2 regions of the Ruegeria sp. CDSB086 genome follow, and region 2 is predicted to be linked to the other one. Evidence: riboswitches for the same ligand, from Rfam matches in the RefSeq annotation. Region 2 holds a riboswitch; the other holds the start of a gene.
What was found. A riboswitch is a leader RNA that binds a small molecule or an ion and turns the genes downstream of it on or off. The one in region 2 is predicted to bind thiamine pyrophosphate.
Positions count from the first base shown of each region.

Region 1: linked by a shared signal. The riboswitch ahead of thiB (thiamine ABC transporter substrate binding subunit) and the one ahead of thiD (bifunctional hydroxymethylpyrimidine kinase/phosphomethylpyrimidine kinase) in region 2 are both predicted to bind thiamine pyrophosphate.

Region 1 covers NZ_JBXWOV010000005.1:376,317-390,972, reverse strand. Annotated here, with positions in the region: gene AC2FIO_RS12920 (GlxA family transcriptional regulator) at 135-1,100, shown strand; gene AC2FIO_RS12915 (adenylate/guanylate cyclase domain-containing protein) at 1,132-3,000, opposite strand; gene AC2FIO_RS12910 (thiamine ABC transporter ATP-binding protein) at 3,067-3,759, opposite strand; gene AC2FIO_RS12905 (thiamine/thiamine pyrophosphate ABC transporter permease ThiP) at 3,746-5,293, opposite strand; gene thiB (thiamine ABC transporter substrate binding subunit) at 5,269-6,249, opposite strand; TPP riboswitch at 6,283-6,388, opposite strand; gene AC2FIO_RS12895 (ArsB/NhaD family transporter) at 6,527-7,891, opposite strand; gene AC2FIO_RS12890 (CBS domain-containing protein) at 7,916-8,404, opposite strand; gene AC2FIO_RS12885 (enoyl-CoA hydratase) at 8,723-9,487, opposite strand; gene AC2FIO_RS12880 (HalD/BesD family halogenase) at 9,963-10,748, shown strand; gene AC2FIO_RS12875 (zinc ABC transporter substrate-binding protein) at 10,986-12,038, opposite strand; gene AC2FIO_RS12870 (Fur family transcriptional regulator) at 12,095-12,607, shown strand; gene AC2FIO_RS12865 (metal ABC transporter ATP-binding protein) at 12,610-13,362, shown strand; gene AC2FIO_RS12860 (iron chelate uptake ABC transporter family permease subunit) at 13,362-14,159, shown strand; gene AC2FIO_RS12855 (maleate cis-trans isomerase family protein) at 14,225-14,656, opposite strand, start outside.
Region 2 covers NZ_JBXWOV010000004.1:326,132-340,787, reverse strand. Annotated here, with positions in the region: gene AC2FIO_RS10860 (DUF5927 domain-containing protein) at 1-1,100, opposite strand, end outside; gene AC2FIO_RS10855 (glycosyltransferase family 2 protein) at 1,097-2,083, opposite strand; gene AC2FIO_RS10850 (glycosyltransferase family 2 protein) at 2,231-3,289, opposite strand; gene galE (UDP-glucose 4-epimerase GalE) at 3,297-4,280, opposite strand; gene AC2FIO_RS10840 (3-deoxy-manno-octulosonate cytidylyltransferase) at 4,349-5,149, opposite strand; gene cysQ (3'(2'),5'-bisphosphate nucleotidase CysQ) at 5,149-5,946, opposite strand; gene AC2FIO_RS10830 (ABC transporter permease) at 6,070-6,891, shown strand; gene AC2FIO_RS10825 (alpha-ketoglutarate-dependent dioxygenase AlkB family protein) at 6,888-7,490, opposite strand; gene dnaK (molecular chaperone DnaK) at 7,703-9,613, shown strand; gene dnaJ (molecular chaperone DnaJ) at 9,688-10,842, shown strand; TPP riboswitch at 10,972-11,077, shown strand; gene thiD (bifunctional hydroxymethylpyrimidine kinase/phosphomethylpyrimidine kinase) at 11,123-11,926, shown strand; gene AC2FIO_RS10805 (FAD-dependent oxidoreductase) at 11,923-12,900, shown strand; gene thiS (sulfur carrier protein ThiS) at 12,884-13,078, shown strand; gene AC2FIO_RS10795 (thiazole synthase) at 13,082-13,846, shown strand; gene AC2FIO_RS10790 (thiamine phosphate synthase) at 13,843-14,439, shown strand; gene AC2FIO_RS10785 (HesA/MoeB/ThiF family protein) at 14,436-14,656, shown strand, end outside.

The DNA.
Region 1 (14,656 bases), on a different contig from region 2:
CTTGCACCTTGCTTTCAATCTGATGATCGGTTCAAACTAAGCCCTCGCCAGTTGATTTACAGCTGCCCCAAAGACTGACCGGCTCTTGCAAAAAAGGGCTAACGTGCTGGCAAAGAACAACAAGAACTCATCGAATGTTAGCACCTACAGACAGATCAAAGACTGAACAGCGAATAACATTCGAGATCTTCGTGCAGGCCGAGTTTGCGTATCTTGAGCTGTCATCCATCATTGCAGTTTTGCAGACGGCAAATGATGTTCTCAACCGCGATCTTTTTCGGTGGCAGATTTCGTCGGACACGCCCGGTCTGGTGTCCAGCAGTTCAGACCTGATTGTGCGGGCAACGCCTGCCATCTCTGACCAGTATCTGAGCGATTGCCTGTGTGTTGTGGGCGGTCAGTTGGGAGATGTCAGCACATGGCTGCGACGCGTCCGGGCAATGCAAAAACACAAACGACCAGTTGCCTTGTTTTCGGACGCGGCACGCGAATACATCAAGGCGACAGTGCAACAATCCGGGCCGGTCACGGCACATTGGCGCGACATTGGTTTGCTGCGTGAGATAGGGGATTATCCCATGCTTTCTGAGAGTCTTGTTGCCCGAAATGGAGCAGTGTTGACTTGCGCCGGGCACGGTCATACCGCCGAGGCGATCATCGGCATTCTGGCCGAGGTTCTTGAGCCTCAAGATAGGGCTGAACTGGCCTGTCAATTGATGCTGAACGACGTTCGGGGCCACGCGCAAGAGCAACCCAAAGGTCTGAGCGCGAACCCGAATTTCCTGGAAAAGCGGCTGCAAAACGCGATCCGCATCATGGAAGAAAACACCGAACACCCGTTGCCAACGGCCAGCCTTGCCCGCCGCGTGGGCGTATCTACCCGGCAGTTAGAGCGTCAGTTCATGCTGCACCTGAGCACGTCGCCCGGAAAATTTTATAGAAAGATCAGGTTGAAAAAAGCGTTTACTCTGGTCTCGAACTCGCAAATGCCGATTATTGACATCGCCATAGCCTGCGGTTTTGCGTCAACCTCTACGCTTGCCCAGACATTCAAGGCCGAATACGGCAAAACACCAAAACAACTGCGGCGCACGGAGTGACCATTATACGGCCACTGGAATTCCTGGCAGGTTATGCTGAGGGGCGAAGGGTCTTATCTGCATCGCAAAGGCGGTAGACATTCACTTTCCTTGAACGTCCTTTGACCGTGAATTCGCCGCAGTCGATCAGATGAAAAGCCGGGCTGATCAGGCGCGCTGTGGCATCGCTGATCAAAATTCTGGTTTGCTCGTCACTTGGCAGCTCGCCTACAAGGGTCTCGATCCGGGCGCAGGTGTTCACCGTGTCGCCGATCACCGTGTAATTCATCCTGTCGACGGCCCCGATATTGCCGACAATCAGCGGCCCGGTGTGCACCGCGATTTTGACGCCGTACTCGACGCCAGCCTCAGCCAGAGATCGCTTGATTGCCATTGCAGCCCGGCAGGCGCGTTCGGCATGGTCCGTCTGGTCCTGGGGCGCGCCCCAGAACGCCATCGCGGCGTCGCCGATGTATTTGTCGAGCGTTCCGCCCTCGGCTTCTATACAGCGGTTCAGGATCTCGAAATGCCGGTTCAGCATTGCTGCCGTGGCTTGTGGCGTCATGGCCTCGGATGCGGGTGTGAACCCCACGATGTCGGCAAACATGACGGTCAGTTCGACTTCGCGCGGCAACACAAGGTTAGGGTCTCCGGTCTTTAGCATTTGCCGTACAAGGGTTCGGGGCAAATAAGTTTGAAACCAGCGCAGCCCGTCGAGCATCTTGTTGAAGGCCACAGCCTGAAGGTTCAGTTCAGAGACCCGAGAGGGGGGCAGGTGGTCGATTTGGTTCAGATTCAGCTCGCTGATTTTGATGGCTTCTTCGGTCGACCTGTGAATGGGTGCCGCCAATCGTCTGGCCAACACAAGCGCCGCAATGACCGAAGCGATCAGTAAACCAAGACTGACCAGGGCGGCATCACTCAGCCGGGACCATTGGTTGCTCCAATCGCTCAGTGGAGAATACTGCCCGATCACCCACGGCTCAGATCCGAAGCCGCTGACGATGCTTGTCAAAACCAGGTGTTCTCCGTCCAGCGCCTCGACCACATATCCGACAAATGTTCCATCGTTGCCCTGAAACTCGGGTGGCTGCATCAGCATTTGTGAGATGACCGCGTCATCAAGTGCTGCGACCGAATGCAAGGGGGCGTTTGAACTTAACGTGTTTGCAGACAGGTTCAGCAATTTGGGATGGGCCAGAACGCGGTTGTCACCGTACAGAACAAAACCGGTTGCCCCGTATTTCCCGCTTAACTCGTCGACCAGGCCCGAGAAATGGTGAACGGTAGAAGAAACGAGCACGGCCCCGAGAAAAATACCGTCTTTATAGGCAGGTACAGTCGCTGAGATATGTGTCCGGCCCTGGTCAAAGAAGGGTTCGTTCCAGACCAAACCATCATAGCCTTTAACATCTTTAAGATACTGAAGCGTGCCTGCAGCCGGAGGCTCGTATGACGTTATTAAACGTGGCCCCTCAACATCCGTGATATGTGTTGAAATGAACAGACTGCCGTCAGGATACACGATGGCAAGATCTGTCAGATATGGGACCGAAGCCACCACGCCTTTGAAGTAGGCTTTCAGAAAATCGGTGTCGTGCAGATCGACTTCACCCGTGCTTGCGTCTTCTTGTAGGGATTGCGCCAGTTCCTCGATCGGTGTCGTCAGGCTAAAGATATCGTCTTCGATGGATTCGACGATCATCGCGGCAGACGTATTCAACAGTTCCGTCGTGTTCTGAAAATTGGCATAAGTCGAAACCAACAGAACTGCGCCAGCCGATATTGCCACCAGTCCGCCAATGGTCAGCGCCAGCAGAGTAGAAATCCGGATTTTTAACCTTGTCTGGCGGTTGCTTTGCGCCCGGGCGCTTTTGTCGATCACGCCAGTGTGCTGCGTATGCTTGTCTTCGTTGACCATCTTTGAACGATATTTAGCTTGGCGACCCGTTACAACGTCTCGTTGACGTCTGAGACGGGATCGCCGCTAGCCAAGATACGCACGCAGGCTTGGCGGCGGGTTGTCAAAGAGTTCCGTTGTCTGAACGGGGGCATGCACCGTTTCGTCTGTAACAAGTACGGTTTGGTCGGCAATACGGCGTGCATCCTGCGGATCGTGGCTGACCATCAACAGGGTCGTTTGGGTTTCGGCCACCAGATCGGCCACCAAATCCAGCATTTCGGCTTTCAAGGCTGGCCCAAGGGCGGCAAACGGTTCGTCCAAAAGCAACAGTTCGCGCCGCTGCACAAGTACGCGGGCCAGGGCAACCCGGCTTTGCTGTCCTCCGGACAGTTCCGAGGGTTTGCGCGCGCCCATACCATGCAAAGAAACCCGGCCCAGAGCGGACTGAACCTGTGCACCCTCGTCTGCGGACAACCGACCGTTTGGGCGCAGGCCCAGGGCGATGTTTTGTTCAGCCGTCAGATGCGGAAACAGGTTTCCGTCTTGAAACAGCATCGCCATAGGGCGCTTGCCGGGATGCAAGTTGGAAATCTGCTGACCACCCCAAAAGATCTGACCCTTTTTCAGATCCCGAAATCCAGCGATAGTCTCCAACAATGTGGACTTGCCCGCCCCGGACGGGCCGACAATGGCAATGCTGTTGCCAACCTCGATCTGGATATCGGCGTTTAGGGTGAAATTCCCGTTTTCAATCACGCAGTCGTCAAGCTTCAGCATGCCAGCGCCCTCCTCGGTCCAATAGCCAGAATGCGCCCATGGACAGCAGCAACAGCAGTAATGCCCCGCCGGCAGCAGCCTGCATCTGATAGGCACCCATCAAGCGGTAGATTTGCAAGGGCAGGGTCGCGATCTGCGGATCGGCGAACAGAGCGATCACACCCAGATCACCCATTGACAGAGCCGCCCCAAGACCAGCGGCGAACCCAATCTGCGGACGCATGCGCGGTAGCAAGATGCGCGTGAAAAACGTCCATTTTGTCATATCCAATGAAAGCGCGAGACGTCCGTGCCTGGCGGTTATGTCGCGCGCGGCGGGGACCAGAATGCGTAAAGCAAAGGGCAGGGCCATCGCAGCATTTACCAAAGCAGTGACAGGCAGAGCCAATGTCGTCGGGTTTGCCAAAGGCCGGATTAAGATGAACAGGCCCGTACCGATGACCAATGGTGATGCCGCCAAACCCAAAATGCCACTGAGTTCCACAAGCCCGTACCGGCCGCTCGCGACGGCGGTGGCCATAGGCAAAGCTAGCAATAGTAGGACTGCAGTACTTGCCGCAGCAACAAGGACCGAGATCAGCGCAGCCCGAAAAACGATTGCGGGCAAGTCAAACAACCCGGCAACTCCCGAAATTACGACCGATGCTAAAGGCAGTAGCAAAAAGACGGCCGCTGCGACGATCCAGAATACATCTATCGTCGGCGCACCCCCATCCCAGCGGCGCAAGGCGCGATCGAGACCTGTTCCAAAACCGTCCCCGCGCGAAAACTTCAGCGCCACCAAAGCGGTCGCAGCTGTCAGGGCAAGTTGCAGGGCGGATAACAGGGCGGCGCGACCCAAGTCGAAATCGTAGGTAAAAGCCTGATAGATTGCCAGTTCGATTGTTGTAGCCCGTGGCCCTCCGCCCAAGGTCAGGGCGACGGCGAAGCTGGTCAGGCAGATGGCGAAGATTACCGCCAGAACCCCGGGCAGGGTCCGTTTGAGCATGGGCATCTCGATCAGTCGAAACATGGCCATACCATTGCAGCCCAGTTGTGCGGCCAGGCGAAACCGTTCTGCCGGAATTTCCTGCCAGGCTTGCAACACAAGGCGTGTGGCCAGGGGTAGGTTGAAGAAAACATGCGCCAGTACGACCCCATGCAAGCCGTAGATGCGTATGGGCGGCAGGCCGAAAATGCCAAGGAAGTCCGAGATCCATCCCGACCGGCCAAAGACTTGCAGCAGACCCAGAATGGCAACGATGACCGGCAGGATGAAGGGCGCACCCAAAAGCGCAATTAAAGCCCGTCGGCCGGGGAACCTCCGACGTGCCAAAGCCCGCGCAACCGGCACGGCCAACACCACGCTGAACAATGCGGACAGCGTGGCCTGGGTCAGCGTGAAGCGCAGCGCAGCCCAGTCAGCGGGACTGAACCCGCCGCTGGTTTCAGCACGCAGTGCAACCGCCGTAAGAGTGCCCAGGATTAGCGCGGCGACCAGAGCTGCCGCACCGATACCGGGCCATGGGCTTACTGGCTGAGCGCGTTCTGCCATTCTGCCAGGGCCTGATCCCGCACGGCGGCGGCTTCATCGGGGGAGAACAGCAGCGACTTTGCCGGCACTGTCAGGGTGTCGAACCCTGCAGGCAAACCTTCTGCCGGGGTTACGGCCGGGTACATCCAGTTGGTTGTCGGTATAATTTGCTGGAACGCATCCGAGACCATGAACTGCAAAAACTGATCCGCCAATTCGGCCTGATCCGTCGCGGCCAGCTTTGCCGCAACCTCAACTTGCAGATAGTTGCCCTCGTCAAAAGCGGACGCAGCCTTGCTGCCATCGTCCTCGGCAATCAGGTGATAGGCCGGAGATGTCGTATAGCTGAGAACCATGTCCGACTCGCCCTCAAGGAACAGGCCGTACGCTTCGGACCAGCCTTTTGTGACCGTCACGATATTGTCGGAAAGACCAGTCCAGATTTCGGGTGCATCATCACCATACGCCGCTTTAACCCACATCAGCAGACCCAGACCGGGCGTGGACGAGCGAGGGTCCTGGATGATGATTTTGGTGTCGCTGTCCGCCAGCTCCCGGAAGTTCGCAGGCGCGGTCGCATCCGCTTTGTGAACGAAGGCGAAGTAGCCCCAGTCATACGGTGTGAACGTGTCATCGGTCCATTCGATCGGCAGCGCGAAGTCGGCAGAAACGGAATTGGGCGCAAACAGGCCGGTTTCCCGGGCCGCTGCAATCAGGTTGGTATCCAGACCAAGCACGACGTCGGCGTCAGAGTTTTCACCCTCAAGCCGGACACGCGACAAAAGTGCGGCACCATCTTCGACGCCCACGAGGTTCAGCTCGCAGTCGCAGGTTGCCTCAAAGGCTTCTTTGACCTGCGGGCCGGGGCCCCAGTCGGATACAAAGCTGTCATAAGTGTAAACGGTCAGCTGAGGCTTGTCGGCGGCGATGGCCGTAGTTGCACTCAGAAGTCCCGCAGCAATTAGCAGATGTTTCATGTCATCCTCCATTGCGGCGAGAGGGTAAGGATGGATGAAACCGAAACCCTTCCCTCCGCCGGTTCTAGCCGGTTCAGGTTCTACGGGTTCGCTTGATAAGCATCTCAGCGCGGCATGCCGTGCTCCCCGAGGTGAGGCCGTCACTAGGGGGGATTGGCCAGAAAGACAACCAAATTCGGCGCCTCGGCGCGGCGCGTGTCGTATGTGGGCAAGTAAGCCTGTCCGGAGCCAGACGCCCTTTGAACCTGTAATACGTTTGGTTCAAAGGGCCATAGGGTCAGAAGTAACGCAGCCAAATATAAACGTTTGCGATCATCAAGGTCAGGATCATGATCGGGAATGCAATTTTGGCGAAGGCGATGAAGCCGATGGGCTGCTTGGCCTTTTCCGCAAAAGCAGCCACCGTAAGGTTGGCGCTTGCCCCCAACAGTGTACCGTTGCCGCCCAGACAGGCGCCAAGCGCCAGCGACCACCACAGGGGCTCAATCGCGTCTTCGCCGCCAAATGTATCCGCGGTGGATTCGATCAGAGGGATCATCGTTGCCACAAACGGGATGTTGTCCAGAATGGCCGACAGGATGCCAGAGGCCCAGAAGATGAAGAACGCGGTCCACATCATGTCGCCTTGGGTCAGCTCCAGCACTTTCTCACCGAAGAATGCCAGCAGTCCAACATGTTCGACACCGGCAACAATGACGAACAGCCCACCGAAGAAAAAGATTGTGACCCATTCAACTTCACCAAAGATGTGGTGAACCGACTCCGACTGTTCTTCACCGCTTTGGTGGCCATAGGCCAGCAGCATCAACAGGCCTGCACCGGCTAACGCTGACGTACCCGGCTGAATGCCGTAGCTGTGTCCCAGCGTGAACCCCAGCAAAACCAGAGCCAAAACGGCCAGAGACTTGATCATCAAGACAACATCAGTGACCGCTTCGGATTCGTTGAAACCCATAATCCGATCGCTGGCCGATTTCGGAATGCGGGCCAGTTCCTTGCGGTTCATAAGGTAAATAATGCCGGTCAGGACAACCAGACATATGGCCGAGATAGGCGCCAGGTTCACCACGAAATCGTTGAAGCTCAGCCCTGCGGCCGAGCCAATGATGATGTTGGGCGGGTCACCGATCAGCGTCGCTGTTCCCCCCACATTCGAGGCCAGGATCTCGGCGACAAAGAACGGGAACACACGCGTTTCCAGGGCTTCAGTGATCAGCAGCGTAATCGGGGCGATCAGCAAAACGGTCGTTACGTTGTCCAGCAGGGCCGAGAACACCGCCGTAATCAGCGTCAGCATGATGAGGATGCCGGTTGGATTGGCTTTCACCGCTTTTGCGGCCTTGATCGCTACGTATTGGAACAATCCGCATTTGCTGGTGATCCCCACGATGACCATCATGCCGATAAGCAGTGCCAGAGTGTTGGCGTCCACACCCGCCACGGCCTGTTCCTGATTGATGATGCCAAACAGGACCATCAGGGACGCGCCTAGCATCGTCAAAATGGCGCGGTTGACCTTTTCTGTGATCAGGACCGCATAAACCAAAATCAGAATTCCGGTCGCGATCCAAAGCGGATCAATGCCCAATAGTTGTGGAACAGAGAGAGCGGCCTCTCCGTGTGACGTCGAATGCGTAGCCAAGGTTTTAGTCCGGTTTGTATAGGGTTAGCTGAGTGCGCGATCCAAAAGCGAGTTAGCGCTTACGGTGCCAACGAAACGGTTGGTTTCGGGCTCAACAAGAATCACGTGCCGTTTGTATTTGTAGATCAGGAAGATACCTTCCATCACTGGCGTGTCGGGTGCAGCAACGGGAATGTTCGAAGGCCTCGACATGTTGTCGCGAACCTTTTCGGTCTTCAGCCTCTCCATCTGTTGTTCGAAATCATCCCGCGTCAGGTTCATGAAGCTGAGCGAGTCGATCGCGACGCGCGACGCATCATCATTCAGACCGATTGTCGCCGCCTTCGGCAGAATCAGTTTCAGCAGCGTCGGGGCGGTAAAGACGCCAACATAAGTCCCGTCTTCAGCCACGACAGGCAGAAATCGTGCCCGGCTGCCCCTGATGATGTTGAAGGCCGTGGCGATGCTTTCATCCGGCAGAATGGTCTTTTGTACCTCAGGCGGTACCATCACGTCATAGCAGGTTAGGCCCATGCTTTTCCTCTGACTTCACGCGGCTATCGGGTGAAACGCCATCCAACAGCCACAGGGCACGCCCTATTTCGGCTTGTTAAAGCGTGTCAGGGCGAATCAAAATTTGTTGATGCGCACTGATTCCATTGCCGGGCGGAATTGACCAGCCCGGTAATGAAATTAAGTCGATATCCTTCCGTTATTCGCCATGTAGGCCAATAATGGAAGGTTGGATTCAGCTTGGGCTTGCGTCAGTGGCGTTTTGTGCCTCAGTTTCCGTTTCCGAAATAACTGGGGCTGCCTTCGAAGCGTGGAAAGCCGTAATAGCTCAAGCGCGGGTCAGCTGTAATTCGGTGCGCGTTTTTGCAGTTTGGCCGCAACGCTTTCGGCGAAATCCGGGGATTGTAGCTGCGCGGCAAAAATCTTGATTTCCGCGGCCATGTGTCCGGCCACTTCGTCACGCTGATTGCGGATCAGGGCCTTTGACTGTTTGAGCGCTACCGGGGATGAGGCTGCAATGGCTTTTGCGATCTCCTGGACTTCGTTCATCAACTCACCGTCGGCAAAGACGCGCGCGACCAACCCGTGGTTCAGGGCCTCGGATGCCGTCAGAACCCGCCCGGCCAGCAAGACGTCATTGGCGACAGCCATACCGAGAGACGCAGGCAGCAACATCGAAGAACCGGCCTCGGGCACCAGACCCAGTTGGACAAATGGAGCGCTGAATGTAGCGCTGTTCGCGGAATAGACCAGATCGCAGTGCAGCAGCATGGTCAGGCCAACACCAATTGCAGAACCGTTGACTGCGGCGATCAGGGGTTTCGGACAATCCCGGATCGCATTCAGGAACCGAATAATCGGATTTTCAGCGTCACCCGCCGGAAGACCGCCTGTCATAAAGTCCTGCAGGTCATTCCCGGCCGTGAACATATCGCCTTCACCAGTGATGACCAGCGCCCGGGCTTGATCGGTTTGACCGTATTCTTCGATGGCTTCAGCTATCGCGGAATACATGGCAAAAGTGATCGCGTTTTTCTTGTCTGTGCGAGAAATCGTGACTGTGGTGACGCGATCCTGAGTGCTGACGATGATATGTTCGCTCATGGCGTTATTCCTTGGATGTCCGGCGGAATTTGTGCCGCGTCGGCTGTGGGTTTCCTGCATGTGGGCAAGTTCGTATGCGGGCAAATAGCCTGCGTCAACAAATCAGGGCGGTTACCTCACGTCGCCGGGTGAGTGTGCCAGATTGATCCCCACTGCTGAATTCAGTGGTGCCTTAACTTTGCAGCGCAGTTACGAATTTTTTTACATCTGGTGGAGATCTACGTCTTTTTGCGTAAGCTATCCGGTAACCCTGCCGCAAAGGGATCGGCGACATGCTCATCCTTATGAGGGTCTCCGACTTTAAATCCATCGCCGCCATTTCTACTGAACAAGCGCCCTCAGGAATAGGCGCTTTCCGCCGGGCAATCCGTTTTCGGTCAGAGTTTTTGAATTTCTTATGCTCTCCAAAAAGGCTATCCATTTATAAAACCCTGTTTCAAGCCCTGCTCAGGATAACAGGAAGGGAGGGTCGAAGATGCGTGATGTCTTAAACTTGGATTTGTATCCACTGGACCAGCCGGGCAGCACGGCCTGGCACAGCCTGATCGAACGCTGCAAAGCCGATCTTTCTGAGAATGGACTATTTAACCTGCCTGGCTTTGTTCGCGACAGTGCGCTGGAATCGGCGGTGTCTGAGCTGCAACCGGTTTTTGCCGAAGAGGCTTTTGTCCACGCGCGGCGGCACAACATCTATTTCAGGACGTCTATCGAGGGCCTCGGCAGCGACCATCCGGCCCTGACCCAATTTGAGACGTCTAACAGAACGATTTGTGCCGATCAGTTGGGGCAGGCCATTGTGATCCGCCTCTACGATTGGCCGCCATTTGCGCAGTTTCTGGCTGCGGTCATGAAAAAGCCAAAGCTTTTTGTGATGGATGATCCGCTGGCCCGCGTGAACGTCATGGCTTACTCAGCCGGGCAGGCCCTGAACTGGCATTTCGACAGGTCCGAATTCACCACAACGCTGCTGTTGCAAGCGCCGTCTGCGGGGGGTGAATTTGAGTACGAAAAAGACCTGCGTAGTGATGACAACCCGAATTACGATGGGGTGGCTGAATTGCTGGAAGGCCGGCGCAAGCCCACGCTCATGAAACTGCAGCCGGGGACTTTGAACATCTTCAAAGGCAAAAACACGGCGCACCGCGTCTCGCCTGTTCAAGGCGACCGCGACCGTATGATTGCCGTGTTTTCCTTTTATGATCGGCCAAACGTTCAGTTCACACACGAAGAACGCATCGGGTTTTACGGGCGCGCGTCGTGAGCCGGGATTGCGCATGCCTGACCCGTAACTAGTGTCCGGATCGTTGATCCCGACACCGCTACGGCCTCTGACTGCGTCGTTCTGTTGGGAACTCTAGAAGAAATCTGGCTGAGTTTCCAAACGGGCGAATGCCGCGAGCACCGAAACGAAAAAACCAAGTTTCCGAGAAACCTTTGTGCCCCCGGCGATGTTCAGCCCGCTCTGGATTTCCATGCCAAAACGGGCTGCCCTGTCAGGTCATAGGCATTCCGCCAATGTTTTTGCGATGTTCCGGATCATTTGCGGGTACAGCTTAGCCCCGGGTTCAAGATCAGAACCTAGTGGATCTATCACACCGGTATTCGCTTCGGTTCCGACCAAGACAGTGGCGACGATGCCTGGGTTGAATTGCGGCTCTGACAGAACACAATTGATCCCTTCTTCGCGAATGCGCCCCTGAATCTCAGAAATCCGCGCCGGGCTTGGATCTGACGCGTCACTAAGCGAAATCGCACCCGACGCGGGGAAGTCGAAGGCGTTCTCGAAATAATGATAAGCATCGTGGAAAACGATGAAGTTACTGCCGCGTACAGGTTCCAGAGTGGCACTCACTTCAGCAGAAAGGGATGCCATCTCTTCGCGGGCAGCCGCCGCGTTTGCGAAATATGCACCCGCATTTTCCGGGTCCGCTGCGGAAAGCTGCGCGGCAATCACGTTCAGCCAGGTGTCGGCGTTTTTGGGCGAAAGCCAGGCATGCGGATCATGATCGCCATGCGCGTGGTCATGGTGGTCGTCGTGTTCAGCATGATCCTCGTGATCGTGGTCTTCATCCGCGGCATGCTCTTCGTGGTCATGATCGTCATGGTCTTTGTCGTCGGCATGATCCTCGTGACCATGATCGTCATGGTCCTCCTCTTCAGCGTGATCTTCATCGCCATGATCATGCGCTTCAAACAGCGCGTTCTCGCGGAAATCCAGTAGGACGGTGCCATCCGTTTCGAGCAGGGGGGTGACTGTCGCTCCGTTGGTCAGGTTCTCGACTGCGCCTTCCATCCATGGGGTCAGGTCCTCGCCCATCCAGAATACCAAATCCGCATTCTGCAGGGCAGCCGCCTCGGAAGGGCGGAGGTTGTATTCATGCGGGGACGCGCCGACTTGTACGATCAGGTTCGGTGCGCCAACACCTTCCATCACGCGCGCCACCAATGAGTGCACCGGAGCAATATCAACGGCAACATTTGGGACATCGGCCATCGCTGTGCCCCCCATCAACGCAGCCGTGACCGAAACAGGAAGAAGCTTTCTGGACATCAAACCCTCTATGTGATTTTATAACGTTGCGAGTGGCATATATGATATGGAATAACATGACAAGTGAGATGAGACCTGCACCTGCTGAAGACTCCGCCCTTGTCGGATTCCAAAAGCACGACCACGCGCACTGCGTCGAAAGTAGCCTGACCGTTGCCGAGACCCGGTGCAAAGAAGAAGGTCTGCGGCTGACTCCCGTGCGGCGCAAGGTTTTGGAGATGCTGCTGCAGGAACATCGGGCCTTGGGTGCTTATACAATTCTTGATCGATTGCGCGACGAAGGCTTCGGATCGCAGCCACCAGTGGCTTACCGCGCCCTCGATTTTCTTGTCGAGAACGGGTTTGTCCACAAAATCGAACGGTTGAACGCATTTGTCGCCTGCGCACATCCCGGGGCAACGCATTCTCCGGCCTTCATGATTTGCAGGAAATGTGATGCTGTGGCCGAAACACATTCAACACCCGCGAAGGGAGAGCTGGGCGCAGCCGCGCGGGCAGTGGGTTTCGAGATCGAGCGGACCGTTGTAGAAGCCGAAGGCGTTTGCCCCGACTGCACCGAAAAGGCGTAGAAATGAACCTGATTACCGTAGAAGACCTCAGCGTTAGCTATGGGGCCAATACCGTGTTACGGCACATCAACATGGGTGTCGAACCTGGTGAAATTGTGACCATCGTCGGCCCTAACGGATCGGGTAAGACAAGCCTGCTGCGCGCCATAATCGGTGCAATCAAACCGTCTGCCGGGCAGGTAAAGCGAAAGCTGGGGCTGAGAATTGGCTACGTCCCGCAAAAGCTGCATATCGATCCGACCCTGCCGATCACCGTCGAACGGTTTATGCGGCTGACCCATCGCGCGTCAAAGAAGGATTGCGCGACTGCGCTGGAAACGGCCGGTGTGCCCGATCTGCTCAAGCGCCAGATGTCACAGCTTTCGGGCGGACAATTCCAGCGCGTGCTGCTGGCGCGGGCCTTGATCAACCGACCCGAAATCCTGTTGCTGGATGAGGCCACGCAAGGGTTGGACCAGCCTGGTTCGGCTGCGTTTTATCGCCAGATCGAAGACGTGCGTCAGGAAACAGGGTGCGCTATCATCATGATAAGCCACGAGCTCCACGTGGTGATGAGCGCCTCGGACCGGGTGATCTGCCTGAACGGCCATGTCTGTTGCGAGGGCTCACCTGCGGTTGTGGCCTCGGCCCCCGAATACCGCGCGTTGTTCGGAACCGGAACAGGTGGAGCGCTTGCCCTTTACCGCCATGATCATGATCACAACCACGATCATCATCATGACCATGGAACAGATTCACAGGAAGCCGCAGAATAATGCTTGATGATTTCATGACCCGAGCCACGCTGGCCGGTGTAGGCGTGGCCTTTGCTGCGGCGCCGTTGGGGTGTTTTGTGGTGTGGCGCCGTATGGCCTATTTCGGCGATGCCACAGCGCACGCAGCCATTCTCGGCGTGGCCTTGTCGCTAACGTTTCAGATGTCGGTTTTTACAGGTGCGCTGGCCGTCGCCTTGTTGATGGCGCTGACCGTGACGCTGTTGGCAGGTCGTGGGTACGCAATGGATACGTTGCTGGGTGTCATGGCACATTCCGCTCTGGCTTTTGGCCTTGTGGCGGTTTCATTCCTCTCCGGTGTCCGGATTGATTTGATGGCCTATCTGTTTGGAGATATTCTGGCCGTTTCCCGTTCGGATCTGGCCGTCATCTGGGGCGGCGCTGCACTGGTCGTAATTTTGATTGCCTGGCGTTGGTCCCAGCTGTTGACGGCGACGTTGAACGAGGAACTGGCCTATGCCAGCGGGTTCGATCCCAAGCGCGAACAACTGATATTGACGCTTGCATTGGCCATCACGGTGGCAGTCGCCATCAAAGTTGTGGGTGTTCTGTTGATAGCGGCGATGCTCATCATACCAGCCGCTGCGGCGCGTAATCTGGCGCGGTCACCGGAAACGATGGCCCTGATTGCAGCGGCAATCGGGGCGACGTCGGCTGTGGCAGGGTTGCGGGCTGCTTATGTCTTCGACACGCCGGCCGGGCCCTCGATTGTCTGTGTTGCCGCCATTTTGTTTGCCTGTTTCAGCCTGCTTGGTTGGCAGCGTCATACCAACTCCTGACAGTCGCCTAAGAACGGCAGCTTATGTAAGAGGGGCGTAGAAGTGCCACTTGACTACGCTGTTGATCAAAGAGTGTGGAACAGACGCCCAGGTAACGTTTCGTGACGCGGTAGATTCAGCGCTTTCAGCAATCCATAGACCATCGCTTGATTGGAGGTAATGACGGGTTTGTTCAGCGCGGCCTCAATCCGTTCAATCGCCTCGACCGAGCGCATGTCTGTGCAGCTTAGGACGATCGCCTGCGCGTCCGGGTGATCAGCTCTGCACGCCAGGTCGAACACCTCACCCGGGGTCAGTTCACCTTGCCCATAGTTGCCAAGTTCGCGGCCGACATCGACACATTTGACAGTCTTAATGCCATTGCGGAGCATGAAGTCCATCGCCTGTTCATTGATCTCGCCCAAATAGGGCGATGAAAAACCGACCTTTGTTGCGCTGACTGCTTTGATCCCAGCGATCAACGCCCCTGCAGCGGTCAGCGAAACTGCACCCGAGCC
Region 2 (14,656 bases):
TCAAACAGATGCCCGTGGACACGCGCGCCAGTGATGTTGCTCAACCAGGGTTCAAAATCTTCGAACACTTCGGAAAAGCCCTGAAAAACCGAATACGGAGAGGACGTCAGCCCGTTTTCGTTGCCGTGCCGTGGAAACCGGCTTTGCATGTACAACCCGTCACGCCCACGTGTGCGCCGTTCGACCGCTTTGGAAAACACCCGGTCAATTTTGCTTGGGTTGGGCTCTGTGGGTTTCATGGCGCCTGCCTGATCGGTCAGAAAGGCCTGATACAGGCGATCCGCGTTGGGCCATGCTTTACGGGCAACAAAACAGTCGGACCTGCGCAGTAGCTGCAAGTGGTCGTCATAGAAAATATGTGGACGACCTTGATAGTCGAACTTGGATAGGGTCAGAGACCGGCTTTCGATGTGGGTAGAATACAGGCGCGCCAGCGTCTGGAAATAGCTTTCGTCGGGGATCCAGACGCGCCGGAAATACCGATCATAAGTCTCGCGCTTTGGATCCTGCAATATGGCCGACAGGGTTTGGCGGGTCAGACACCACCACTGGCTACCCATATGCGGCACAAGCCCTTCGGGTATGTGGCGTCGAATGCGCAACGCGCGTTGCAGTTTCACATAGGCGTCAAACAGTTTGCGGTTCTTGCGCCACGAGAACGGAAATCTCAGGGTAAAGCGTTCCTGATCCAAGCCTCCGATGGTCCAGCTCACATCAGAGGTAGTGGCGCTTTCGATGAAATCCACGCGCGGCCTGTCCGAGAGGTAATTGACCAGTTCATCCACTGGCCGCAAAGGAAGACAGGACCCCGAAGTCAGGAAAACATGGCGCACATCGGGAAATGTCTCAAGCATCAGTGCGGCGGCTGACTGCGAGGCGGCAACGATGCCCCACCCACCCCAGTTGCAGACATGACGGTCAGAAAACCGGATAAGCGGGTCATTCGCACAGGCGGCAACGAATTCCGCATAGACCTTGTTTGGCACCTTGCGGTCCACATGGATCACCACCGGGCACCCCGAAGACGTCCAGTGGCGGGCCACTTGCCCGGCACGGTTCAGCGCGGTGTGAACCAGCATAATGATGCCCAGATTGCTCATGCCCAGTTTCCTTTTGACATGAGGCCTAAAATCTCAAGTTGTCGCCAGTTGATATAAGCTTCGGACTTGTCGCACCAGAACTCGGGCATGTCCGCCAAATGTTCGGCATAGGCGCGATATTCGTCAGAGCTGCGGTAATGCTGGCCGCGCTCCATCTCTTCCTGGGCCTTCTCGCCCAATGTGCTGATAAGTTTGGCGTGCAACAACGCACCGCTTGTTTTTTCACCACCCCATTCATCAAATACCTGGTTCAATCCGCGCGGCAACAACGCATGGGTCGAGCTGACATAGACATAGCGCTTGTCCCATTTCACCAAAGGAATCTTGTTTAGCGCAGGCGCTTTTTTCGGCGTGTCCTTAAAGAACACACGCGCGCGAGGTCCGCCTTGAATCCAGAGATTTCCGTAGGTCGGGTTCTTTGTAATCGAATAATTTCCTGCATCAAACCATTTGGCGATTTCGAACGGGTTTTGCCCCTCGGAATAGATGGCGTCTTCGACCGGCCCTTCGGGATACATGTCGATCAGCATTGCGCTGAAACTGCGCACGGCGCAGCCGTCCAGCCAGTCAGTCAGGGCGCGGATCGGCCGGGTATCGCAGAATGGATAGATGAAGAATTCGTCCGGGTCGACGGTCAGAACCCAGTGGCGGTGCGCATATTTGCGCAACAGATAGTTTGTCCAGTCCACCCCAAACGACGCACGCCTATAGCTTGCATCAGCGCGCCAGACCGACACATCGGGTTGACCCGCCAGATATTCCAGTGATCCGTCATTGCTGGCGTTATCAACGAACAGAAAATGGTTGATGCCCAGCTGCCGGTAGTAGGTCAGAAAATACGGCAGGCGAATTTTCTCATTCCGTATGACGCTGACTAGCAGGACGTCTTTCCGTGTTATAGAATTTGTATTTACGGAAACGGGATCAAGGTCGCGCCGCTTTCGAAGGCAACGCAATATACGGCGCTTGCGCCGCAATCTCATTCGGTATGAATCCAATAGGCCCACGCGACTGCCCAACCTTTGTTAATTACGCGAGCGTGCCCGGAGCCTTTACAAGCCAGAGTGGTACCGGACAATTGCCGTTTTATGCCATTTTTCCGTCTTTCGAAGCAACGACTTTAAAAACCGTTAGTTCGAGTTGTGGCTTTCCCAGTCAATTGTTCCCATCAGACCCAGTTGCTGCAATGAGTTCCAACCGGTGTATCGCTTGGACTCTGGCGCCCACATGACGGGGCGATCCGTGATGCCGTCATAGTAGTCTGCAAACTGTTCGGGATCGTGAAAGTGTTGCCGGCGCTCTTTCTCGATCTTTGATTTTTCCACAACTTCGGGCAGGAATTTGGTGTGTAACAAGACACCAGATGGTGCTGTGCCGCCGGGCCCTCCGTAACTGGCGTTCAGATGTCGTGGCAATGCGGAATGGCACGAATTCACATAGGCGTTGCGCCGCGACCACCGGACCAACGGGATTTTGTTAAGCGTCGGGGATCGGCGTGGGGCGTCGGCAAAGAACATACGCTCGCGCGCGCCGCCCTGCACCCAAAGGTTGCCGAGCGGGCTTTGCCGTTGTGTCCGGTAGGGCGCGGCATCAAACCAACTCACCACCTCGGTCGGGTCGGTTTCAGGATCGTAGCCTTGTTCCCCCAACGGGCCTTTGGGATAAAGATCCAGCATCAGCGCGCCAAACTCTACACGTCCCTGATCATCTAACCATTTCGTCAGGTCCGGTAGGGGCCGGGTGTCATGATCGGGGTAAATCAACAACTCATCCGCATCGACCATCAGAGTCCAGTGGTGGTGCCCATAGCGCATTTGCAACCAAGTCAGCCAATCCAACCCATAGCGCGACGTGCGATAGCTGTCCCGGGTCTGCCACAGTGACACGTCCGGCTGTTCCTTGAGAAAGGGCGCCGAGCCATCGTCGCTGTCGTTGTCGACGATCAGAAAGTGATCAACCCCCAATGCGCGATAATGGCGCAGGAACCAGGGCAGGCGGGTGATTTCATTGCGCAGCGTGGTGAAGGCCAGGATACCACCGGGTTTAATGTTCGCCGTGCGGTCGCTCAGACAAGACAATTGATGGCGGCTGCGAAAGGACCGCCACAACAACCGCTGTCGTTTTAGCCGAAGCTTGTACATTTGCACCCATGAGATGGGCGGAAGCGTTTCTTCCCCTGTACCAGTCACAACAGGCTCATTTCTCGTAGTGACCGTTCTGATGCCAGCGCCACGCATCGGCAATCATCGTCTCTAACGAGGACCTTTTGGGGGACCAGCCAAGATCCTCGTCAGCGCGCACAGAACCAGAGACCAACTTTGTGCAATCTCCAGCCCGGCGCGGTCCAATCGAATAGGGCACGTCGCGGTTGGTGACGGCGTTGGAGTGGCTAATCACCTCCATCACCGAAAACCCCGATCCGGTGCCCAGGTTGAAGACGCGGCTGTCTTTGCCTTGTTCCAACCAGTTCAATCCCAAAACGTGAGCATCGACCAGATCGCAAACATGTACATAATCGCGGATGCAGGTGCCGTCTGGTGTTTCGTAGTCCGTCCCAAAAACGGTCAGCCCGTCGCGCTTGCCGTCGATGGCGTCCAGCATCAGCGGCACAAGGTGGGTTTCCGGGCGGTGGAACTCGCCCACCTCGCCATCAGGGTCGGCACCGGCCACGTTGAAATACCGGAAGATCACGTGGTTCAGCCCGTGCGCGGCCTCGAAATCGCGCAGGATATCTTCGATGGCACGTTTTGAGGCGCCGTATGCGTTCAGCGGCAGTTGCGGCGTGTCTTCGTCCAGCACCACATTGTCATGCTCGCCATAGGTGGCGCAGGTGGACGAGAATACAAAGTTCTCACATCCGGCGGCCACCGTGGCTTCGATCAAATTCAGCGAACCGGTCACGTTGTTGGACCAGTATTTGCCGGGCTCGGACATGGCCTCACCCACTTGGCTGAGGGCAGCAAAGTGCATTACGGCCACGGGTTCGTATTTGGCGAACACCTCATCCAGTCGAGCACGATCCAGCAGATCGCCCTGTTCGAACGGACCAAACTTCACCGCGTCCTGCCAGCCGGTAACGAGATTGTCGAAGGTCACAGGCGTGTAACCGGCTTGAGAAAGCGCCTTACAGGCATGAGATCCAATGTACCCGGCACCGCCAGTGACAAGAATATTTTTCATGATCGTTCCAAATTGCGGTGCCACGCCCGGTTAGACGCCGTCTTGCAAGGGGTTAAGGTGAAAATGGGTCAATCTAACCCCATAGCGGCCATCATCTCTTCGAGTTTCGGCACATCTTGTGGGTTGTTCAATTCCCAGAATTGGCGGCCCTTCGCCTCCACCTCAACGCACAGAACCTTGCGACCATTTTCCATGAAGCGCAGCTGTTCCAGCCCTTCCAATTGCTCCAAAGGTCCCACTGGCCAGGTTGGATAGGCTGACAGCGCATCGGGGCGATAGGCGTAGACGCCGACATGGTGAAACACCGGTGTCGGTTCGGGGCCAGCAAAAGTTTCGGCAGTAAAAGGCACGACTTCTTTCGAGAAATACATTGCGCTGTGATCGGTGGCAAATACGGCTGTTGTGCCGCCGACCCGTCCGTTTTTACGATCATTCAGCAGGCTGTTCAAAGCATCTCCGTCACAACGCAGAACTGGCGTTGCGACGCCGGCATCGGGCGCGGCGCGCAGACCGGCGATCAGGTCTTCGACAAACCAATGTGGTGTCAGTGGTGCATCCCCTTGCAGGTTCACCACGATCTCGTAGCCCGCACCCAGCGCAGTATGGGCCTCGGCGCAGCGCTCGGTGCCGTTACCGCAGGTCTCGGATGTCATTACCACCTCGGCCCCGAACCGCTCGGCCACGTCGCGGATTCGGTCGTCATCGGTGGCGACAACCACCTTGTCCACACCTGACACAGAACAGGCGGCGCGCCACGATCGTTCGATCAGGGTCATCGCGTTGCCGCTTGCCCCGGTCAGCGGAACCAGCGGCTTGCCAGGGTAGCGGGTCGAGGCATAGCGGGCGGGGATGGCAATCAATACGGACATCAGGCCTCCATCAGGTCAACGCCCGGAGCGTAGGCGATAAAGAACGGGTTTGCATAGCCGTCCTTGCCGTAGGTCAATGTCGAGTGGTCATCGAAACGAACAACCTTACCGCCCGCACCCGCCAAAACGGCGTGACCGGCGGCTGTGTCCCACTCCATCGTGCGCCCGACGCGGGGATAGAGGTCCGCTTCCCCTGTTGCGACCAGACAGAATTTCAGGGACGAGCCCGCGCTTTTGCTGTCCTTGACCTGATATTTATTGATGTAATCTTCGGTCGCCTGATCGCGGTGTGATTTTGACGCGACGATCAAAAGTGCCGAATTGTTTGGTTCAGACACCGAAATCGGGGTTACGTCACCGGCCTGTGCCTTGTTAAGCGCGCCGGTTTCTTCAACCGATTGACCGTCTGCTTGCGTGTAGAACATGCGCCCCTTGGCCGGTGCATACACAACGCCCCGAGTTGGCACTCCGTTTTCGACCAATGCGATGTTCACCGTGAAATCACCGCGCCGGTTGATGAATTCCTTGGTGCCGTCCAGCGGATCGACGATCAGGAATGTGTCGCCTTTTACGGAATGTGATGCGGCCTGTTCTTCGGTCACCAGCAGAATATCCGGGAACGCGGCGCGCAAGCCTGCCGATATCAGGGCATCGGCTGCCTCGTCCGCTTCGGTCACGGGGCTGGCGTCGGATTTGACTTTGACGTCGAAATCATCCGCCTCGTAGATCCGCATGATCGTGTCCCCGGCTTCCAGCGCCAGACGTCTGATTACGGGAATAAGGGCGTCGTAGGTCACAAAAATGCTCCGTTGCTGTAGTTTGTTGATCGAAATCCTTGTGGGCCTTATGATGCGGCGGTTACGGAACGGCAAGAATTTCGTGGCAGTTTGCAGGCAGTTCAGCGGGAAAGAGTGTACTGAGTGTTTTATTTTAAGCGAAAACAGACGCTTTTGGGCAGCGCTTTCACGACCGCTGAGCTTATCTATCATGCGGTTGTGCACGGGATACGATCAAAACACGCGAATGCCGTGATCGCGATCATCATCAATATCGTGCAAATTCTCGCACTTGTGACCGTTTTTTATCTGATCTTGTCGATGTTGGGCACACGAGTGGCCAAGATCCGGGGTAACTTTATCCTGTTTCTCTTATCAGGTGTGTTTCTGTTCCTGACTCACATCAAAGCCGTCTCGACCGTCGCTGGCGTGGCTACAGGAAACAACCCGATGATGCTGCACTCTCCGATGAATATGATGGTCGCGTTGTTGGCGACCGCCTTCGGATCGCTTTATACGCAATTGGTTTCGATCCTTGTGATCCTCTTCGCCTACAGCGTCATAATTGAGCCGCTGGAGATCCAAGAGCCCGGCGGCGCGTTCTATATGCTGATCCTGGCCTGGTTTACGGGATGTGCGGTGGGTGTTGTTTTCATGGCGCTCAAACCGTGGTTCCCCGGGACTGCTGATATTCTCAGAAACTTGTACCGACGCATGAACATGATTTTTTCGGGCAAAATGGTTGTAGGGAATGCGCTGGGTGGCTTCTTGCTGAGTTTCTTTGCCTGGAACCCGTTGTTTCACATAATTGACCAATGCCGTGGCTTTGTCTTTCGTAACTACTATCCACGTAACTCCAGTTGGGAATACGCGCTTTGGGTTGGGTTGGCCTTGCTGACAATTGGATTGCTGGGGATTTTTTACACCCGCCAGCATGTGTCGGCCAGTTGGGGGGCGCGCCGCTAACTCGCCACCCGTAGGGTCAGGTTGATCCGCCCGCCTTTGGGCAACAGCTTGGATGAACCGAAACGGATGCGGTCTACCCCGTGATAGGTCAGGCGGGCGGGGCCGCCCATAACCACGACGTCGCCGGAGTTCAGCCAGATCGACTCGGTCTTGCCGCCCCGGGTTTCGTTTCCGATGCGGAAAAGGGCATCGTCGCCCAGGGATATCGACAGGACAGGCCAGGAGAAATCGGCCTCGTCCTTGTCTTGATGCAGCCCCATGCGCGCACCTTCGCCGTAATAGTTGATCAGACAGCAATCCGGATCGCGTTGGGTACTGGCAAGCTTGCGCCAGATGCCCAGTATCGTATCAGGAATGTCGGGCCACACCATTCCTTTAGGGTGCTGCGCCTGATATCGGTAGCCCCCTTTGTCAGTGACCCAACCAAACGCTCCGGCTGAGGTCATGCGCACCGACATTTCCTTGCCCGAGGGCGTAACCGGCCGGAACAGCGGCGCAGATTTCAGAATCGGCCGCAACGCCTCAATCAGTTGCGTTTGTGCCGCAACGTCCAGATAGGCTTTTCTGATGTCAAATCCGCGCAAGAGCAGCCGCGCCATTGAAGATTCCCCAATCCTTGCCAAAACCTTGTCAAAAAGGCCGCAGATTCCCGAAAACCTGCCTTTTACACCGCTTGCAGGCCTCTGATCTCGCCCTTATATACGCCGGGACGCGCGATGGTGTAGTGCTGTTGCGCAAACCAGATCGGGACCGGACGCCATAACGGGTCCGGACCTCGAGACATCGCCTTGAAGAGAAAGGGATTGAACATATGGGAAAAGTAATCGGTATTGACCTCGGCACCACCAACTCGTGTGTGGCCATCATGGACGGCTCTCAGCCAAAGGTCATTGAAAACGCAGAAGGGGCGCGGACCACGCCCTCGATCGTCGCCTTCACCGAAGATGAGCGTCTGGTCGGTCAGCCTGCAAAACGTCAGGCGGTCACCAACCCCGACAACACGATCTTTGGCGTCAAGCGTCTGATCGGTCGTCGTGTGGATGATGCAGAAGTCCAGAAGGACAAGAAAATGGTGCCGTACGCCATCGTGGATGGCGGCAATGGCGACGCGTGGGTGGAAGCCCGCGGTGAAAAATACTCCCCAAGCCAGATTTCGGCCTTCACTCTGGGCAAGATGAAGGAAACCGCAGAAAGCTATCTGGGTGAAGAAGTTACGCAGGCGGTTATCACCGTTCCCGCGTATTTCAATGACGCCCAGCGTCAGGCCACCAAAGACGCAGGTAAAATCGCCGGTCTGGAAGTGCTGCGGATCATCAACGAACCGACAGCGGCTGCGCTGGCTTATGGCCTGGACAAAGAAGAAACCCAAACCATCGCGGTTTATGACCTTGGTGGTGGCACGTTCGACGTGACCATTCTGGAAATCGACGACGGGCTGTTCGAAGTCAAATCGACCAATGGCGACACCTTTCTGGGTGGTGAAGACTTTGACATGCGCATCGTCAACTACCTGGCGGATGAGTTCAAAAAGGAACACGGTGTCGATCTGTCCAGCGACAAGATGGCCCTGCAGCGTCTGAAGGAAGCCGCGGAAAAAGCCAAGATCGAACTGTCCTCGACCTCGCAGACTGAGATCAACCAGCCGTTCATCTCGATGGGCGCCAACGGTCAGCCGCTGCACATGGTCATGAAACTGACCCGTGCCAAGCTGGAATCGTTGGTCGGCGATCTGATCAAGAAGTCGATGAAACCCTGTCAGGCCGCATTGAAAGACGCCGGTCTGTCGGCGGGCGACATTGATGAGGTTGTTCTGGTCGGCGGTATGACCCGCATGCCCAAGGTGATCGAAGAGGTCACCAAATTCTTCGGTAAAGAACCGCACAAGGGTGTGAACCCGGACGAAGTTGTTGCCATGGGCGCCGCCATTCAGGCCGGTGTTCTGCAGGGTGACGTCAAAGACGTGGTTCTGCTGGACGTAACCCCGCTTTCGCTGGGTATCGAGACGCTTGGTGGCGTGTTCACTCGCCTTATCGACCGTAACACCACGATCCCGACGAAAAAGTCTCAGGTTTTCTCGACCGCCGAGGACAACCAGAACGCTGTGACCATCCGCTGTTTCCAGGGTGAGCGCGAAATGGCTGCGGATAACAAGATCCTGGGTCAGTTCAACCTTGAAGATATCCCGCCCGCACCGCGCGGCATGCCTCAGATCGAGGTGACTTTTGACATCGACGCCAACGGCATTGTCTCGGTTTCGGCCAAGGACAAAGGCACCGGTAAAGAGCAGAAGATCACCATCCAGGCATCGGGTGGTCTGTCGGACGAAGATATCGACAAGATGGTTAAGGACGCCGAAGAGAACGCCGAGGCGGACAAGGAACGCCGCGAGCTGATCGAGGCAAAGAACCAGGCGGAAAGCCTCATCCACTCGACCGAGAAGTCGATGGAAGAGCATGCCGACAAGGTCGACCCGACCACCATCGAAGCCATCGAGCTGGCGATTGTCGCGCTGAAGGACGAGCTGGAAACCGAGAATGCCGACAAGATCAAGTCAGGCATTCAGAACGTGACCGAAGCCGCCATGAAGCTGGGCGAAGCCATCTACAAGGCGCAGTCTGAAGAGACCGAGGATGAGCCTGCGGCGGCGGATGCTGCTCCGGCTGGTGAAGACGATATCGTCGATGCCGAATTCGAAGATCTTGACGACGAAAAGCGTAAGTAACGGGAAACCGGGCCAATTCGGGCCGGTCCGGTCACCGGGCCGGCCCGATTACGTTGCGGCAGAAGGAAATACTGATGTCAAAACGCGACTACTATGATGTGCTCGGCGTGTCCAAGGGCGCATCAGCGGACGAGATCAAGAAGGGCTTTCGCACGAAAGCCAAGGAATTGCATCCCGACCGTAACAAGGACAACCCGGATTCCGAGGCTCAGTTCAAAGAAGCGAACGAAGCTTACGACGTCTTGCGCGATGCCGAAAAAAAGGCCGCGTATGACCGTTTTGGTCATGCCGCGTTTGAAAACGGTATGGGCGGCGGTGGTCGTCCCGGCGGCGGATTTGGCGGGCAGGGCGACTTCTCCAGTGCCTTCTCGGACGTGTTCGATGACCTGTTCGGCGATTTTATGGGTGGTCAGCGCGGTGCTACCGGGGGTGGTCGACGGGCCGCGCGCGGGTCAGACCTGCGTTACAACCTGCGTGTAAGCTTGGAAGAAGCATTCTCTGGCCTGCAAAAGACGATCAACGTGCCTGCTGCCGTGGCCTGCTCGGCCTGTGACGGCTCGGGTGCGGAAGGCGGGGTTGAGCCCACAACCTGCCCGACCTGTTCGGGCATGGGAAAAGTGCGGGCGCAACAGGGCTTTTTCACAGTTGAACGGTCGTGTCCGACTTGTTCGGGTCTGGGTCAAATTATCAAGAACCCCTGTAAATCATGCGGCGGCGCCGGGCGCGTCGAAAAAGAACGCGCGCTGTCGGTCAACATTCCGGCTGGTGTCGAAACCGGCACACGCATCCGTCTTGCGGGCGAAGGTGAGGCCGGGATGCGCGGTGGTCCTCCGGGCGACCTGTATATTTTTGTCGAAGTTTCGGACCACAAGCTGTTCGAGCGCGACAGCGTAAACCTGTATTGCCGCGTTCCGGTCAGCATGGCTAAGGCAGCGCTGGGCGGTTCGATCGAAGTGCCCACCATCGACGGTGGCCGTGGTCGCGTGCAAATTCCGGCTGGCAGTCAGTCAGGACGTCAGATGCGCTTGCGCAGCAAAGGCATGCCCGCCCTTCGCGGCGGTGGCGTTGGCGATATGTTCATCGAACTGGCCGTCGAAACCCCGGTCAATCTGACCAGCCGTCAAAAAGAGCTGCTGCGTGAGTTCGACGATCTGGGCGAAGATAACCATCCGGAATCAAAAAGCTTTTTCTCGTCCGTCAAGTCATTTTGGGACGGTATGAAGGGCTGAACCTGCACACCTGAACATCAAACAGAAGCCGGTCCGTTGAGGCCGGCTTTTGCATTTCATAAGTCCAGTTTGACCGTAATCTGCATCAAAATTGGCCCTTGATTCCCCCGCCATCCCCTGAGAGTGTCGCCCCAACCGTTGGGGTGCCCTGTTTGGGGGCTGAGAGGCGTGAATGCGCTAACCCATCGAACCTGATCCGGGCAATACCGGCGTAGGGAACGGTCTTATAGTGCTTAGACGTTTTCCATGCCCGTTGCCCATTTTGAACTGGAGCAACGACATGGCACCCATTGCCTTAACAATCGCAGGATCTGACAGCGGCGGAGGGGCCGGAATTCAGGCAGACCTCAAGGCCATGTCGGCGCTTGGCGTCTACGGTGCCAGTGTGATTACCGCAGTGACGGCGCAGAATACTCGCGCAGTTGCGGCGGTGCATGGCATCCCTGTAGACGTCATTGCAGCCCAGATCGAGGCTGTTCTGACCGACCTGGATGTTGGTGCGATCAAGATCGGAATGCTGTCGACCCCTCAGATCATCCAATGTGTCGCAGACAGTATCGCCGAATTTGATGGGCCGTTAGTTTTGGATCCGGTCATGATAGCGAAATCCGGCGATGCGTTGTTGGCAGAAGAGGCGGTGCAAACCCTGCGCGACGTATTGTTGCCACGCGCGACCGTGTTAACGCCAAACCTGCCCGAAGCAGCCTGCCTGCTGGGCTCTGAGTCTGCGGACAGCCTCGAACAGATGATCGCACAAGGGCAAGATCTGTGTTCACTTGGCGCTGGCGCGGTTCTGATGAAGGGCGGTCACGGCAAGGGCGACATCTGCCACGACATATTGATCTCACATTCGGGCGTGATTGCTCAGTTTCAAGCGCCGCGCCGACAGACCCGCAACACCCACGGAACCGGCTGCACCCTGTCCTCATCCATAGCGGCCGGGTTGGCCAAGAGCCTTTCGCTAACCGAGGCCGTGGAGCAAGCACATGACTATCTGCAGGGCGCTATCGCTCAGGCCGATGCTTTGAACATCGGGCAAGGTCACGGGCCTGTTCATCACTTCCATCAGGTTTGGCCCGCGTGACCGTCTGGTCGATCATAGGCGCAGGTGTGGCCGGGTTGGCCGTTGCATCCGAACTTGTCGCGCGCGGGGCCAAGGTTCAGGTGTTTGATCCAGGCGGTGCACCGGGGCCGCATGGCTGCTCATGGTGCGCGGGCGGAATGTTGGCACCGTGGTGCGAGTATGAAAACGCGGAGGAACCTGTCCTGCGTCTGGGGCAATTGGCAATCGACTGGTGGGCCAAGCGAACTCAGGTCCACAGGCGCGGCACACTGGTTGTTGCCAACCCACGGGACCTGCCGGATCTACGTCGTTTCGCCCGCAGAACTGAGGGGTTTTCCGAAGTTGATACCGGCGAAATTGCCCAATTAGAGCCTTATCTTCACGGTTTCGGAAAGGGTCTCTACTTTGATGCCGAGGCCCATTTGAACCCGCGTCAAGCCTTGTTGGATCTGTCACACCAGCTTCAGGATCACGGTGTTGAATTCCATCATGCGCGCGCTCCGACGGGATTGGACAACGCCATTGATTGCCGGGGTCTGCACGCGCGCGAATACCTGCAGGACTTGCGCGGCGTGAAGGGTGAGATGCTGGTGATCCGGTGCCCAGACGTGACACTGACCCGGCCTATACGACTGCTTCATCCACGCGTGCCGCTGTATATCGTTCCACGCGGCGACGGCGTCTACATGCTGGGCGCAACAATGATCGAATCCGAGGACAGCAGCCGAATTACCGCACGCTCGATGCTTGAGTTGCTGAGCGCAGCCTACGCCCTGAACCCCGCCTTTGGTGAGGCTGAAGTGTTGGAAATCGGTGTCGATCTGCGCCCCGCTTTCCCCGACAACCTGCCGCGTATTCGGCGACTGGGACCGACAATCTACGCCAACGGCCTCTACCGCCACGGCTACCTGCTGGCCCCTGCACTGGCAAAGGGCGTGGCTGACCTGGCGTTGGACAACAAACATTCGGAGATGGTTGATGAATATTGTACTTAATGGCGAAAAGCGCGAGGTGCAGGCCGAAACTCTTGCCGATCTTTTGCAGGAATGTGGGTTTTCGGGCCGGGTGGCGACGGCTGTGAACGAGGGTTTTGTGCCCTCAAGCCTGCGCAAAGCTCGCAATATCAAGGATGGCGATCGGATCGAAGTCGTCGCCCCGATGCAGGGGGGCTGAACGATGAAGACGTTCTATGGCACACCTCTGTCGAACCCGTTGATGCTGGGCACAGCGCAATATTCAAGCCCTGCAATCTTGGAACAGGCATTTCGGGACAGCGGGGCCGGGGTGGCCACCGTATCTTTGCGACGCGAAGCAGGCGCAGGACAAACCTTTTGGCAGATGGTCCGCGATCTGAGCGTTCTTGTCCTGCCCAACACAGCAGGTTGCCATACGGTGAAAGAGGCTGTGACCACCGCTCATATGGCGCGAGAGGTGTTTGACACCAAATGGATCAAGCTGGAACTGATCGGGCATACCGACAGCCTGCAGCCCGACGTGTTCCAATTGGTCGAGGCCGCGCGCATTCTGAGCGAAGACGGGTTCGAGGTGTTTCCGTACACCACGGACGACCTGATCGTGGGTGAGCGCCTTTTGGCGGCAGGGTGTGAAGTTCTGATGCCTTGGGGGGCCCCGATTGGTTCGGGCCGCGGTCTGAACAACGAATACGCCCTGCGCGCAATGCGCGCTGAGTTTCCCGAAATACCACTGGTGATTGACGCTGGTATCGGCCTGCCCAGCCACGCCGCACATGCGATGGAGCTTGGGTATGATGCCGTTCTGCTGAACACCGCGGTGGCACGGGCCGGCGATCCCGCCGCAATGGCCAAGGCGATGAAGCTGGCCATCGAGGCCGGGCGATTGGCCTATCAGGCCGACCCGATCGAAGCGCGCGATATGGCCGAACCCTCGACCCCTGTTATTGGAAAGGCGTTTTTGTCATGAACCTCGACCGGTTTTATCCAATCTTCGACCATTCCGACTGGCTGCGCCGGATGCTGCCCTTGGGCGTGAAGCTGGTTCAGCTCCGGATCAAGGACCAGCCGGACAAGGTCGTACGCGAACAGATCGCGGTTTCGCGGGATCTGTGCCGTGCGCATGACGCTGTTCTGGTGGTGAATGACCATTGGCAGGTTGCCATCGACGCAGGCTGCGACTGGATTCATTTGGGACAAGAGGATCTGGATGACGCAGATCTGAAGGCGATCCGACGCGCAGGGCTGAAACTGGGTGTCTCGACCCATGACGATGACGAGCTTGAGCGTGTTCTGGCCATGAGCCCCGACTATGTTGCGCTTGGGCCGGTCTACCCAACGATCCTGAAAAAGATGAAATGGAAACAACAGGGCCTGCCGCGTGTCACTGAATGGAAAGCGCGCGTGGGGGAAGTCCCTTTGGTCGGTATTGGCGGGATGAGTGTCGAGCGCGTGCCGGGTGTGTTGCAGGCCGGGGCGGACATTGTCTCAGTCGTGACAGACATCACCTTGAATGCAGACCCAGAAGCCCGCGTACGTGCGTGGATCGAGGTCACCACATGAGCCGCTACGCCCGTCAGATGATCTTGCCGGAGGTCGACGCGCGTGGACAAGCCCGCTTATCCGACGCACGGGTTCTTGTGGTGGGGGCCGGGGGGCTGGCAGCGCCGGTTTTGCCTTTGCTTGCTGGGGCCGGGGTCGGGCATTTGACCATCATGGATCGCGATGAGGTCGCCCTGTCGAACCTCCATCGCCAGACCTTGTTTGCGGAGGGGGACTG